One region of the Pseudoalteromonas sp. L23 genome, then DNA from elsewhere that is predicted to be linked to it. Evidence: predicted binding sites of a transcription regulator. Region 1 holds the regulator's gene; each other region holds the start of a gene.
The links. The regulator FliA, encoded in region 1, starts transcription of late flagellar genes. The targets are predictions, from matches to a motif close to CTAAAGNTNNNNNNNNNNNNGCCGATA.
Positions count from the first base shown of each region.

Region 1 (4,628 bases):
ATTTGCAATGGTTGGTCCAACAGGTGTTGGCAAAACCACAACGGTTGCAAAATTAGCGGCATTAGGCGCACAAAAATACGGTGCAGATAAAGTGGCGCTAATAACCACCGATACCTATAGAATTGGCGCTTACGAGCAACTAGCTACCTATGGTAGAATCATCGGTTGTCCGGTTAAACAAGTTAAAGATGCAAATGAACTTGCAGAAGTGCTTTATCATTTACGCAATAAGCGTCTAGTATTAATAGATACGGCGGGAATGAGTCAAAGAGATTTGCGCTTAACTGAACAGTTAAATACACTTATGCGTAGCGCGAGAGTAGATATTCGTAGCTATTTAGTGTTGAGTGCGACAGCACAGATGAATGTGTTACAAGAAACAGTAAGACACTTCAAAAAAGTAAATTTAAGTGGCTGTATTTTCACAAAACTTGATGAAAGTCTAAGTTTAGGTGAGATAATTAGCATAGCGATTCAAAATCGCTTGCCAATAGGGTATCTTACCAACGGTCAGCGAGTGCCAGAAGACATTCGCGTAGCAAATGCTCAAAAGCTAGTAAAAAAGGCTGAGCAATTGTATTTAAAAAGAATAAAAGCACAGCACTCTCGACGTGTACCTGTAGCGTCAGAGTCAGTAGGAATGTATGATTAACACAGTTTTAGATCAAGCAAGTGGCCTGCGTAGAATGAGTCAAAATAGCAACCAGGGTGTAAAAGTAATAGCCGTGACCGGTGGTAAAGGTGGGGTGGGTAAAACCAATGTCTCGCTCAATACTGCCATCGCTATGGGCCAACAAGGACAGCGAGTTCTCGTTTTAGATGCGGACTTGGGCTTGGCAAACTGTGATGTGATGTTAGGGCTCCGAGTAGAAAAGAACCTTTCACATGTGTTGTCGGGTGAATGTGAACTAGATGAGATTCTCGTAGAAGGTCCCGCTGGTATCAAAATTGTGCCAGCTACTTCGGGTTCTCAAAGCATGGTGGAGTTGACTCCCGCAGAGCATGCTGGACTTATTCGCGCATTTAGCGAGCTTAACACTCAATTTGATGTTTTAATTGTTGATACCGCAGCTGGTATCTCAGATATGGTTCTGAGCTTCTCTCGAGCTGCACAAGATGTGATGGTTGTTGTGTGTGATGAACCGACTTCTATTACGGATGCTTATGCGTTGATCAAAGTTTTAAGCAGAGAGCATGGCGTTTATCGTTTTAAAATAGTTGCCAATATGGTCCGCAGTATGCGTGAAGGGCAAGAATTATTTGCTAAACTTTCAAAAGTTACAGACCGTTTTCTTGATGTAGCATTGGAATTAGTGGCCACAGTACCATTTGACGAAAACATGCGTAAGTCCTCTCGTAGACAAAGAGCAATCGTGGATTTATTTCCGAGCTCTCCAGCAGCAGTTGCAATTAAAGGACTTGCTGCCAAGGCAGTTAAATGGCCAATTCCTCATCAACCTTCCGGTCATCTAGAATTTTTCATTGAACAACTTGTAAACGGGTGATTATGGCTTCTCCGGTCAACAGAGCTGCGGGATATCAAACTTCTGACCATATCCATAAAGTGGTCGAGAGGCATGCTCCACTTGTCAAAAAAGTGGCATGTCACCTGATCGCTCGGCTTCCGGCAAGTGTGCAGCTCGACGATCTAATTCAATCAGGTATGATTGGATTGATTGAAGCATCTAAAAATTTCGATGCTACTAAAGGCGCTAGTTTCGAGACCTTTGCGGGGATACGCATCCGAGGTGCAATGCTAGATGAAATCCGTCGCGGAGATTGGGCCCCTCGGTCCGTACATAAAAACAGCAGAATGGTAGCCGAAGCTATATCTGAGCTCGAATCTCTCCTTGGCCGCGAACCAAAAGACACTGAAATCGCTGAAAAACTTGATATATCTTTAGATGAGTACCATCATATTTTACATGATGTAAATGCAAGTAAAGTCATCGGCATTGAGGATCTAGGGGTTGATGAAGATGTGATAACCCCAGCAAACAGCGATTTTGCGCTAGACAAACCGTTTAATAACGTTAAAAATGAACGTTTTAACGAGTCTTTAGTAAATGCTATCAAAGCACTACCCGAAAGGGATGCTCTGGTGTTGTCACTTTACTATAACGACGAAATGAATTTAAAAGAGATTGGTGCCATCCTTGATGTCAGTGAATCTCGAGTAAGCCAAATTCACGGTCAGGCAATGATAAAGCTCAAAGCTAAAATCAATGACTGGATAAATTAGAGTACATAAAATAGTTGGGTTCGAACCTCACTGGAGGAAGTTTTGGATAAGAACATGAAGATTCTCGTGGTTGATGATTTCTCTACTATGAGAAGAATAATCAAAAACCTATTAAGAGATTTAGGCTTTACCAATGTTCAAGAAGCTGATGATGGTAGTACAGCACTTCCGATGCTACAAAATCAGGAGTTTGACTTTGTAGTAACTGATTGGAACATGCCGGGCATGCAAGGTATTGATCTGCTTCGTGCAATACGCGCAGATGAAAAGCTTAAGCACATTCCAGTGTTGATGGTTACCGCAGAAGCGAAAAAAGAACAAATTGTTGCAGCAGCGCAAGCTGGGGTGAACGGATATATTGTTAAACCGTTTACTGCAGGTACGCTCAAGACTAAGCTTGAAAAAGTATTTGAGCGACTAGGCTAAACAGCAAGGGGATATGGCCTATGTCTGTAAATGCTGCGCCGCAAATTACACTTGAACAAGCCAAGCAACTTGTTGAGCTACTAGAGCAAGGTGAACAAGAAAAAGCTGACCAGCTGATTTTAGAAGCTGCTAACAAAGAGCAATCGGAGTTATTTGCAGAAGTTGGAAAGCTAACTCGCCAATTACACGAGTCCTTGAAGAACTTTGAGCTGGATACTCGACTCTCAGATCTCACGACAGAGGCTATACCTGACGCCAAGCAGCGTCTTAATTATGTTATGGAAATGACAGAAAGCGCTGCTAATAAAACGATGGACGCGGTCGAAGAAAGCTTACCTCTTGCGCAGAATCTTGCGGATGAGTTAGCACAAATAAAGCCTACTTGGGATCGGTTGATGAGCAGAGATATTCAACTCGGTGAGTTTAAATCTCTGTGTCATGATCTCGACAGCTTTATGCAGACTTCAAAGACACGTACAGACGAATTACAAGGCTTAATGACTAATGTGCTGATGGCGCAAGACTATCAGGATTTGACTGGGCAGGTCATCCGTCGAGTCATTGAGCTTGTGAGAGAAGTAGAAGATAGTCTCATTCACCTTCTAACTGTGTTTGGTACTTCGGATGAAGCGCCTGCAGTTGCAGAAAATGCGAATGAAAACGAAATAAAAACAACTGAGACTATCAGTGATGAATTGTCTGGACCTGAAGGTCCAATTATTGACGCTGAATCGCGAGATGACGTGGTTTCTGGTCAAGACGAAGTCGATGACTTGCTATCTAGTTTAGGCTTCTAGTTGGAGAGTGTGTATGAGCTTTGAAGTCGATGAAGATATCTTGCAGGACTTTCTTGTTGAAGCAGGCGAAATATTAGAACTGTTATCTGAACAGCTTGTTGAACTAGAAAATAATCCCGAAGATAAAGAACTTCTCAATGCGATTTTCCGTGGCTTCCATACTGTTAAAGGTGGAGCAGGCTTCCTCGGTATGACCGAACTGGTTGATGCCTGTCACGGTGCAGAGAACGTGTTTGATGTACTAAGACAAGGGCAGCGAAAAGTAACGTCAGAATTAATGGATGTTATTTTGCAATCTTTGGATACGATCAACGAAATGTTCGCTTGTATTCAAAACCGAGAGGAACCCGAAGCTGCCGATCCTGTGTTGCTTGAAACCCTCCATAAACTCAGCCAACCAGCATCTGAAGACGAAGTCAGTGAAGTGATTGAGGAACCTGTTTCAGAGCCAGAATCTGTTGTACCAGATTTAAGTGCGGATGATATTCTATTCGATGCGGACGCAGATTCAGGCGATGATAGCGGCTCTAGCATTGATGAGATAACAGAAGAAGAATTTGAAAATCTATTAGATGAGTTACACGGCTCTGGTAATGCGCCTGCTGTCGCACCGGCGGCTAAACCTGAAACGGTGTCAACTGCAGATGACGGCGATATCACCGATGACGAGTTCGATAATCTCTTAGATGAACTCCATGGGGTTGGGAAATTTGGTGGAGCACCAAATGCAGAAGATGCGGCTACTTCTCAAGCCAGTGAGCCTGCGGCTAAAGCAACGTCATCAGGCGCTGCGAGTGTGCCCTCTGGAGATGAAGAAATTACCGATGATGAGTTTGAGGCTTTGCTTGACGAACTTCATGGTAAAGGCAGTGCTCCTAAAGCGGTAGATGAATCGCCGACAGATATCTCAGAAGCTGAGCCAGCTCAACCTGAGCCTGCTAAAGCTGCGCCACCTCCGAAACCTGCTCCAAAGCCTGCGCCTAAAGTTGAAGCTAAACCTGCGACTCCAGCCCCGCAAAAAGAGCCAGAGCCTGCAAAAGCTTCTGCGCCAGCAGCTGCAAAGAAACCTGCTGCGCAAGCTGAGACTACAGTGCGAGTTGATACCAAACGTCTTGATGAAATCATGAATATGGTTGGCGAATTAGTATTGGTGCGTAACCGCT
Region 1 covers NZ_JAKKCW010000009.1:95,689-100,316, reverse strand. The annotation lists gene flhF (flagellar biosynthesis protein FlhF) at 1-652, shown strand, start outside; gene L3V43_RS15455 (MinD/ParA family protein) at 645-1,505, shown strand; gene L3V43_RS15450 (RNA polymerase sigma factor FliA) at 1,508-2,242, shown strand; gene cheY (chemotaxis response regulator CheY) at 2,285-2,668, shown strand; gene L3V43_RS15440 (protein phosphatase CheZ) at 2,689-3,465, shown strand; gene L3V43_RS15435 (chemotaxis protein CheA) at 3,479-4,628, shown strand, end outside.

Region 2 (4,628 bases), on a different contig from region 1:
ACGGCATTCATTACCTTTTTACCACCGCTTGGCTTTGCCCTCTTTTATCCAAAGGGCTTTATTATGGCACTGGGATATGCAGCGATTGCGCTCGTGGTGTTAGCGGTATTTCTACCAGTTGCTATGGTATGGAAACAGAGAAAAACCAGAGGTAATGATGGATATCAGGTTAAAGGAGGTACGCTTGGACTAGGACTTGCCGCTGTTTTCGGTGTGATGATCATCACCTCTCAGCTAATGCAAATGGCTGGCCTTATTCCTAGTTTGGGGTGAGTATTATCAAAATGAAGTAGGTTTTATTAACGGCCTACTTCAGCACTCTCTAGCGCACCGCCTTGCATTCGTTTATGTTTCAATTGAAAATACGCAATTACAGGTACAAATGCCAAACATAGAGTGGCAAAGTTAACAATTGGGATAATTGTGACGTAGAGATAAGAGGAATAACTAAGTTCCATTAAATGCCTATCAACTAAGCGAAACATCTGTAAAATTGGTGCAGGTATAATAATGAGTTGAGCAATTACACTCTGCCACATATAAACTTTGTCTTTAATGGCCCAAACAGCAATTATAGCCATAAACACAATATCGTTAAATGCCCAAATTATATAGCGATAAACAATAACATCATCCATCGCTCTAATATAATCGCTAGTGAAAGAGCCAACAATATAGAACACAGAAATTAAAATGGCATAGCGCGCAGCTTTAATATCTCTTAAAACCAAACAAGCAAACACCGCAATTAATGACAGCGGAATGCTATATTCGATGTAAAAAAGTCGTACCGATTCCCAAGCCTCTAACATATCCACTCTTTCAACTAGTTAAGATAGTTTTTTTTCTGTTGACTCTTCATCACCACCTTCACCGTTACCACCTGGCAATCTATAATTTTGGGGTTTTTTTATTGAAATCATTCTATTTCTCCTTTAAGTAGAACCAAACGGAACAATAGCGAATTCCCTGTAATTTGGCAACAAACTGTAACTAATTTTTCCTAACTTCAATAGGGTCTGATTCTTTCGCTTTACCCTGTAAAATCGAGATTTCGACACGCCGGTTTCGGCGCCTATCTGCATCGCTGTCATTAGGTACTAAAGGTCTAGTGTCTGCATGACCAACTACAACCATTCTGTTCTTATCAAAGCCACGGACACGCTCCATTACAGTCGCAACGGCTACCGCTCTAGTTGCCGATAAATCCCAGTTATTCGAATAAAGTTCGTTAGTCACTCTAAAGTCATCAGTGTGACCGGACACTGTAATTTCACCAGGTACATCTTTGAGCAGCTCTGCAATTTCGGCAATCACAGGTTCAAATTTAGGTTGTAGAAACGCACTTCCCGCAGGAAAAGAACCATTTTCTTGGATGCGAATAATAATTTGCTGCCCTAATGACTCGAGTTCAATTGCACCATCCATAATTTGCTTTTCTAGCTGCTGTGCAATCTTTTTAACGAGCTCGTTTACTTGCTCTTGGTCCGCAGAAGCAATTGCTTGCGTTGACGCCATTTCCTGTGCAGTACTGGCAGACTCACCACCACGCTTATTACCTCGTTGCTCCTGTCTGCCACCCGCCGAAGCCTCGTCACCAGCTTGGAACTCTAGCATTTGCTGCGTCATTTCTACGGTTTGCTGTTGAATCGTTTCAATCGGTGTTGGTTCTGGCTTTCCTGGAGTAAATTCCATCGCAATCACGCTGGTCCCCTTAGGAATATCTTTTACTTCAATTTTATTTTGCACACCAAAAGCAAACTTCATCGATCCTGCAATTTGCTTAAACTTCAGTACATCCATTTCGGAGAATGCCAATAGCAGTACGAAGAAGCACATTAACAACGACATGAGATCAGCAAACGTTCCCATCCAGGCAGGAAGACCTGGGGGGGGACATTTACATTCTTTCTCATCTGACATGATTATTCCTCAGCCTCAGCGCCACGTTTAGATTCTGGCAGATAGTTTTTCAAGATACCTTCAATGACTTTTGGATTTTGGCCATCTTGAATGCCTAAGATTGCATCTAAGATAAGGCGCTGGTTTCGCTCTTCTTCGTCTTTACGAAGTTCAAGCTTAACCTGAATTGGGATTGCAACCACGTTAGCCAAAAACGCACCGTATAAAGTTGTCAAAAGCGCAACAGCCATAGCAGGTCCAATTGCTTTTGGATCGTCCATGTTAGATAACATCGCTACTAGGCCGATGAGCGTTCCAATCATCCCCATAGCAGGAGCGATATCGGCGAGGGACTTAAATAAGCCAGCGCCTAACTCGTGTCTTGAGGACGTTAGGGCAATATCTTTTTGCAATGTGGCACGCACAACATCAGCATCATGCCCATCGACTAACATATCGACACCTTTACGCATAAACTGGTTGGGGATTTCGGCTTCTTCTAACGCTAAAAAACCACCTTTGCGAGCTGAATCAGCAAGCTCAACGGCTTTTTCAATCAGCTCTTCCGGAGTTTCAATCTTGAACATGAAGGCCTTCCCGGCCACTTTTCCAATTCCGAAAAACTGTCCAAGCGTAAAGTTAGACAATACGATAAAAATTGAACCACCAAATACGATAACGACGGAAGGCGTGTTATAGAACATAGCGATCTGGCCATCACTACTTAGTACCATGGACATTACAATTAAACCTATGGCACCCAGGATCCCTATTACCGTTGCTAAATCCACATGTCCTCCGGGGGAAGTTATTTGTGATAAATCACGCAGTTATTGTTGTTTGAGTTATCGGCAAGTTTTTCTACAACTTAACACTATTATATTAAAAAGTGTTTAAAATGCGAGTTTATAGCAGATCTTGTAATGCTGATACTCGGTCAGATCAAAAAGTCACTGGTTTTTTTGACCTTGGCGCACAATCACCCTAAAATTGCCACACTTTTACTTTACGGGTCAGCGTGACATATGGCAGTAAAAAAACCAGACAACTTGAGCTTTGAAGAAGCCATGCAAGAACTGGAGCAAATCGTTGCAGACATGGAAAACGGTAGCTTACCTTTAGATCAAGCACTTAAACAGTTTGAACGCGGGATAAAACTCGCAAAAGCTTCAAATCAGAAACTTCAGCAAGCTGAACAACAAGTCGCTATTTTAATGGGCGAGGATGAACAAGCACAATTACAGCCATTTGATAACGAAGCCTAATGTCGAAAAAATTACAAGAAAAGCTCCAGTTTGCTAAAACTCGTGTAGAAAACACCGTTTTACACTATTTTGATAGTGTGCTTGAAACTGAAGAGAATATAAAAGCGGCTACACGCTATAGTATAGAAAACGGCGGCAAACGCTTGCGACCGTTTTTAGTGTATTGTACTGGTGAATTATTTGGTGCTGCTCCAGAAGATTTAGACAAAGCTGCAGCCGCAATAGAGTGTGTGCATAGCTACTCTTTGGTGCACGACGATTTACCTGCTATGGATGATGATGATCTCAGACGCGGCCGTCCAACTTGCCACATCCAATTCGATGAGGCGACCGCGATTTTAGCTGGTGACGCTCTGCAAACGCTGGCATTTGAACTGCTAAGTGAACATCCATTCGCGGTAAGCCACCATGCCCAAATAAAAATGATTTCAGTGCTAGCCAAGGCATCGGGTCTACAAGGTATGATAGGCGGTCAAGCACTCGATATAGCAGCAACCAATCGTTTAATTACGATAGATGAGCTCGAACGTATTCATAAGCTAAAAACAGGTGCACTACTAAGCTGTGCAGTAGAACTTGGGATCTTATGTAGCGATCCGGAACGTGTTTCAGAGCAAGCACGTGATGCGATACGTACTTATGGACGTGCAATTGGCCTTGCATTTCAAGTCAGAGATGACATTCTTGATGTAGAAGGTGACACATTTGTGCTTGGTAAACCTCAAGGCTCTGATTTAGAACATAATAAATCTACCTATCCAGCATTATTGGGGTTAGAACAAGCAAAAGAAAAAGCTGAACACTTGATAGATGAAGCTTTAGAAGCGCTTACACGTATCAACGGTAATACAGAAATACTTGCAGATTTAGCAAAATACATCATAGATCGAGAATATTAAGCTGACGTATAAAATAGCTACGCCAAGCTAAGAAAATATTCACAAGAACTTTGTAAACGCTGGCTAACATAATATTATGACAAGTTAGTGAAGAATTTTAATAATTATGAAGTGGACCACGTGAGTAATTGCGCTGAGATTCACTTAGGACTCTGATAAATACCATGAAACTTGATAGTAGCAAGTATCCCTTACTCGCGTTAATTGACGAGCCAAGTCAACTCCGTCAATTACCCCAGCACAAGTTAACCGCCTTTAGTGATGAGCTTCGCGAGTATTTGCTGAACTCAGTCTCTCAAAGCAGCGGTCACTTTGCATCTGGTTTAGGCACTGTAGAGCTTACTGTAGCTTTACACTATGTGTATAACACACCAAGCGATAGGCTCGTTTGGGATGTAGGTCATCAAGCCTATCCGCACAAACTACTTACAGGTAGAAGAGATAGGATGCATACGATCCGCCAGAAAGATGGCCTGCATCCTTTCCCTTATAGAGAAGAAAGCGAATACGATACGTTTAGTGTTGGCCACTCAAGCACTTCTATATCAGCGGCACTTGGTAT
Region 2 covers NZ_JAKKCW010000001.1:489,079-493,706, forward strand. The annotation lists gene L3V43_RS02250 (aromatic amino acid transport family protein) at 1-273, shown strand, start outside; gene L3V43_RS02255 (hypothetical protein) at 300-812, opposite strand; gene L3V43_RS02260 (flagellar motor protein MotB) at 994-1,923, opposite strand; gene pomA (flagellar motor protein PomA) at 1,926-2,693, opposite strand; gene xseB (exodeoxyribonuclease VII small subunit) at 2,928-3,167, shown strand; gene ispA ((2E,6E)-farnesyl diphosphate synthase) at 3,167-4,066, shown strand; gene dxs (1-deoxy-D-xylulose-5-phosphate synthase) at 4,231-4,628, shown strand, end outside.
Region 2: the regulator FliA is predicted to act here: its motif matches at 2,749-2,775, upstream of pomA (flagellar motor protein PomA).

Region 3 (4,628 bases), on a different contig from region 1:
ATTTAGCAAAGAAATAAAATCTAATTTGTATTAGACTAGCCCTGCAATTGTTGCGGGGCTTTTTTATGTTTAAAGTTTTAGTTTCTAGCTGTTTATTAGGTTATCCGGTGAGGTATGACGCCTCTTCACAAAGCCTTCAAGACAATACGTTGCAGTATTGGCGGCAAAAAAATTGGGTCTTACCGCTGTGCCCCGAAGTATCTGGTGGTTTACCAACACCTCGCCCATCGGCTGAAATAGCAGATGGTAAAGTTTTGAGTAAACAAGGGGATGATTTTACCACCGCGTTTGAACTCGGTGCTAAAAAAGCGCTAGCGGCTTGTCTTCAGCACGATATAAAGTTTGCGTTGTTAAAAGAGTCCAGTCCGTCTTGCGGCAGCAATCTGATTTACGATGGTAGTCATACAGGTAAAAAAATAGTAGGGCAGGGGCTAACGGCGTCTTTATTACAGCAATCCGGTATTCAAGTCTTTAGCGAAACTCAACTGCCAGCACTTATCACAGCGATGGCAGCCAGTCGTTAATCGTTAGAGATCACTTTCTCACTAAGTAAACGCCAGATTCAATATGATGGGTATAAGGGAACTGATCGAAAATTGCCATGCGTGCGATTTTATGTGTTTCACATAACAAGGCTAAATCACGCTCTAATGTGTCTGGATTACATGAGATATAAATAATGTTGTCGTAGTTGCTGACTAAGCGACAGGTTAATTCATCCATACCAGCACGAGGCGGGTCGACAAGAATCGTTTGGCAATCATAGGACTGTAAATCAATACCATCTAATCGAGAAAACTTCTGCCCTTTCATGGCTTGTGTAAACTCTTCACTCGACATGCGAATAATATCTAAGTTATCGACTTTGTTTGCTGCAATATTAAATTGTGCAGACTTTACTGATGATTTAGAGATCTCCGTAGCCAGCACTTTATTGAATGAACCAGCCAATGCAATTGAAAAGTTACCGTTACCACAATAAAGCTCAAGTAGATCGTTGCTTAGCGGTTCACTGATGGACTGCGCCCAAGCTAGCATTTTCTGATTCACTTCCGCATTCGGTTGCGTAAAGCTGTTCTCAACCTGCTGATAAATATACTCTTTACCGTTAACGCTTAGTTTTTCAGTTACATAGTCGTTGCCAAACACAACCTTTTGTTTTCTAGCACGACCGATAAAATCAACTTTATAGGTTTGTTGCAACTCGGCTCTCAATGTCTGCATCGCGGTTTGCCACGCTTCATCTAACTGCTTGTGATAAAGCAAGCTGATCAGTACTTCACCACTCAGTGTCGTGAGGTAGTCGATCTGAAACAGTTTACGACGCAATATTTCGTTGCCTTTCAGCTGATGTATCATCACCTGCATCATTTCATTGACAAGCGGCGCACCAGGATCAAAGCTATCAACACGGATCTTTTCTTTTGTTTGCTGGTCAAACATGATGTGAAACAGATCTTCACCCTCATGCCATACTCTAAATTCACAGCGCTGGCGGTAATGGCGAGTTGCAGATTCATACACTTCAAGTGCAGGTGCATCAAACTGTGCAAATTGTGTTGTGATACGCTCAGCTTTATCTGCTAACTGTTGCTCGTATGCTGAATCATCAATTTTTATTACTGCCATGCTAAAACCATCTATGTTGAATTAAGAGGCGCTATTTTAGGGAGCGTTGCTAATTTGTCCAGTCTAGCATCACTGATGCGTCTGGTTTGCTGTTTTTTTAATCATTATACTTTAGCTTTGCGCAAATATGCCGATAATCTAACTAATATATTGGAGGGCATACCATGAAAATCGGGCAATTAAATCAGTTGCTCAATCCAGCTATGCAGCATAAGCCTGGAAAGAGCAAAGGGATAGGACCAAATATCCAAATTAATTCAGACAGCTATGCGGGGAATAAATCTAAGCTAGCAGCTAAAATTCTTGATGATAAGCTTGCAGAAGCGTTGGGGATTGAGAAGCCGACACAAGATAAAAAAGACAAGCCACTATTTGATTTTGAATCTATTGTCAAAAATGTACTCGATTTTGTTCAGGGTGCAGTGAAGAAAGCCAAAGTCGACGGCAAAAATGATGACGAATTGAAATCCATGCTAGATGGGGCACGTAAGGGCGTGCTTCAGGGTATTGATGAAGCCAGCGAAGAGTTAAAAGGCATGGGCGCTTTCAATTCCGACATCGAAGATGGTATTGAAAAATCACGAGAAGGGATTTTTAAAGGTTTAGATGATTTTGAAAAAGAATTGTTTGAAGAAAAGTCGCCAAAGGCATTAGCGATCAGTGCCGCACAGTTTGCGAGTCTTTCTAATCAGGCTGAATATGCATTTACTACAGCTGAAGGGGATGAAGTCGTTATTTCATTCTCCGATGCGTATGCTCAGGGAGCCGCTGCGAGTGTTGCGCAAAAAGGTAATGATTATGGCATGGCATATGGCACTAAGTCCTCTCACGAAGTCAGTTTCTCAATTAAGGTAAATGGTGAGCTGAACGAAGAGGAGCAGCAGGCAATTAACGATATGATGGAAGATATCCGTAATGTCAGTGATTCCTTTTTCGGTGGTGAATACGATGAAGCTTTCGATTTGGCAAAGTCGCTTAGCTTAAACTCAGATCAGATCACTAATTTCACGATGGATTTAAGACAAAGTAAAACATCTGCTGCGATTGCTCAATATCAGCAAGGCAATCCAATGAAAGACTTAGAGAAGGCATTTATGCCACTGAATAAGCAGTTAGCAGATGTGCAAGAGCAAGCTAAGGGACTCAATGCCGATAATGAGTTGCCAAACCTGCTTGCTTGGATGAATGAAGGTCAGTCGAGACTAAATGAATTTTTGGATTATGCTAGTAGCTTTTTTAGTAAACTGAATGAACTAAATAAAGAGCAAGTTGAGCAAAAACAAACAAGCTAAGCCAGTTTATTTTCGCGAGGACTCATGGCAAACTTCATACTTCATTGATTTGAGGTATGAAGTTTGTCGCATATTTTGGTTTTCGATTCGGGGATCGGTGGCACCAGTGTGCTGTCGCACTTAAAGGTATGTTTGCAGGGGGGTTCATTTAGTTATGTTATGGACAACGCTTTTCTCCCATATGGCCTTCAGCCTCAAGAGCTAATCAAATCACGTATCAAGGGACTTATTCGTTGGCAACAGCAATACTTGGGCAATGTTGATCTTATCGTTATTGCATGTAATACCGCTTCAACATACGCATTAGAAGAAGCCAGAAAACATACCCAGATACCAATTATAGGTGTGGTTCCTGCTGTTAAGCCTGCTGCATCTAGTTCAAAGACCAAGCACATCGCACTATTAGCAACACCGGCAACGTCAAATAATGCTTATACGCATAAGCTCATCATGGATTTTACCTCAGGTTGTAAAGTTGAAACTTTGCATTCAACGGAGCTTGTAAGGATCGCTGAGCACTTTTATTGGCATAACGAGTTGGATAAAGAGGCACTTTGCGCGGAAATAGACCGGCTTAACATTCCAGCCACTGTTGATAGGCTAGTGTTGGGATGTACACATTTTCCGTTGATAGCTCACGATATCAAGAATTGCTTACAGAAGCATGTGGAGTTGGTTGATTCTGGCAAAGCAATAGCCAATCGCGCAGTGTCATTGTTGGGAAGTCAAATAGTAGTAGGAGAAAAGGTGCCGAGTGCATCGGAAGTGCGTTTCTATGCAACGGCACCAGTAATGGGTAGTAAAGAAGTAATCTCTATTATTAATTTAAATAAAGATTAATTAAGCGGGTGAGTGATCCATCTCACCTTCAGGCTTTTGCTTTGCTTCTCTTACTTTTAATGTACGCTGTTGAAATTCACGTTCATTGAGTTGAGTAATCGCCTTTTCTGCATCTTGCTTAGACATCTCAACAAAACCAAAACCACGTCGTTTGCCTGTGTTTTTATCCTTAAGTAGGCGAACTGAAAATACTTGCCCTTGCTCTTCGAAAAGCTCGCGGACAACATGTTCGTTGGCTCGATATGGTAGATTACCTACATATAATGTAGTGGTTGATAAGTTTGATTGTTTTTCTTGTTGTGTATCACTTTTTAAAAACTGGCTTATTACGCCACCGATGATAATACCTACGGCAAGCATAAGAGCAGCGTCGAGCTGAGTAGAGCTTAATGCAAGATCAACAATGAAAAAGCTCGCTACTGCAATAACCAAAGTGATCAAAATTGCTTTATGATCAAAAGACTTCATATAAATATACCAATTGAAAGAAGGTTAAACATTAATTTAACAAGTGAGTTAGCTATCTTAACGAGTTAATTAAACTTCGCAATAATTAATATAGTTCTGATAGTAAGATTTGTCCTTTTTTGCATGGTTTTTATACTAAAAAGTGGGTTTTGGTTAATGTTTGTTCGAACGATCAAAAAGATCGAAAAAAGAGTTGCACTAAAATCGGATCGCCCTATAATGCGACCCCACTGACACGGGGTGCTACTACGCTGAAAAGCAAAGCAGCAACGAGTTAGCGTCAAATAAAACTTAAGTTCGAAACTTCTTCTCAAGAAATTCAAAATTAAGTGTTGACAAAAAATTGGGAATGCTTAGAATGCACACCCCTCGAAACAACGAAATGTTTCGAAATGTTCT
Region 3 covers NZ_JAKKCW010000021.1:108-4,735, reverse strand. The annotation lists gene L3V43_RS21605 (thiol:disulfide interchange protein DsbA/DsbL) at 1-17, shown strand, start outside; gene L3V43_RS21600 (DUF523 domain-containing protein) at 66-524, shown strand; gene trmA (tRNA (uridine(54)-C5)-methyltransferase TrmA) at 535-1,629, opposite strand; gene L3V43_RS21590 (DUF5610 domain-containing protein) at 1,794-2,921, shown strand; gene murI (glutamate racemase) at 2,985-3,761, shown strand; gene L3V43_RS21580 (RNA-binding protein) at 3,762-4,229, opposite strand.
Region 3: the regulator FliA is predicted to act here: its motif matches at 1,739-1,765, upstream of L3V43_RS21590 (DUF5610 domain-containing protein).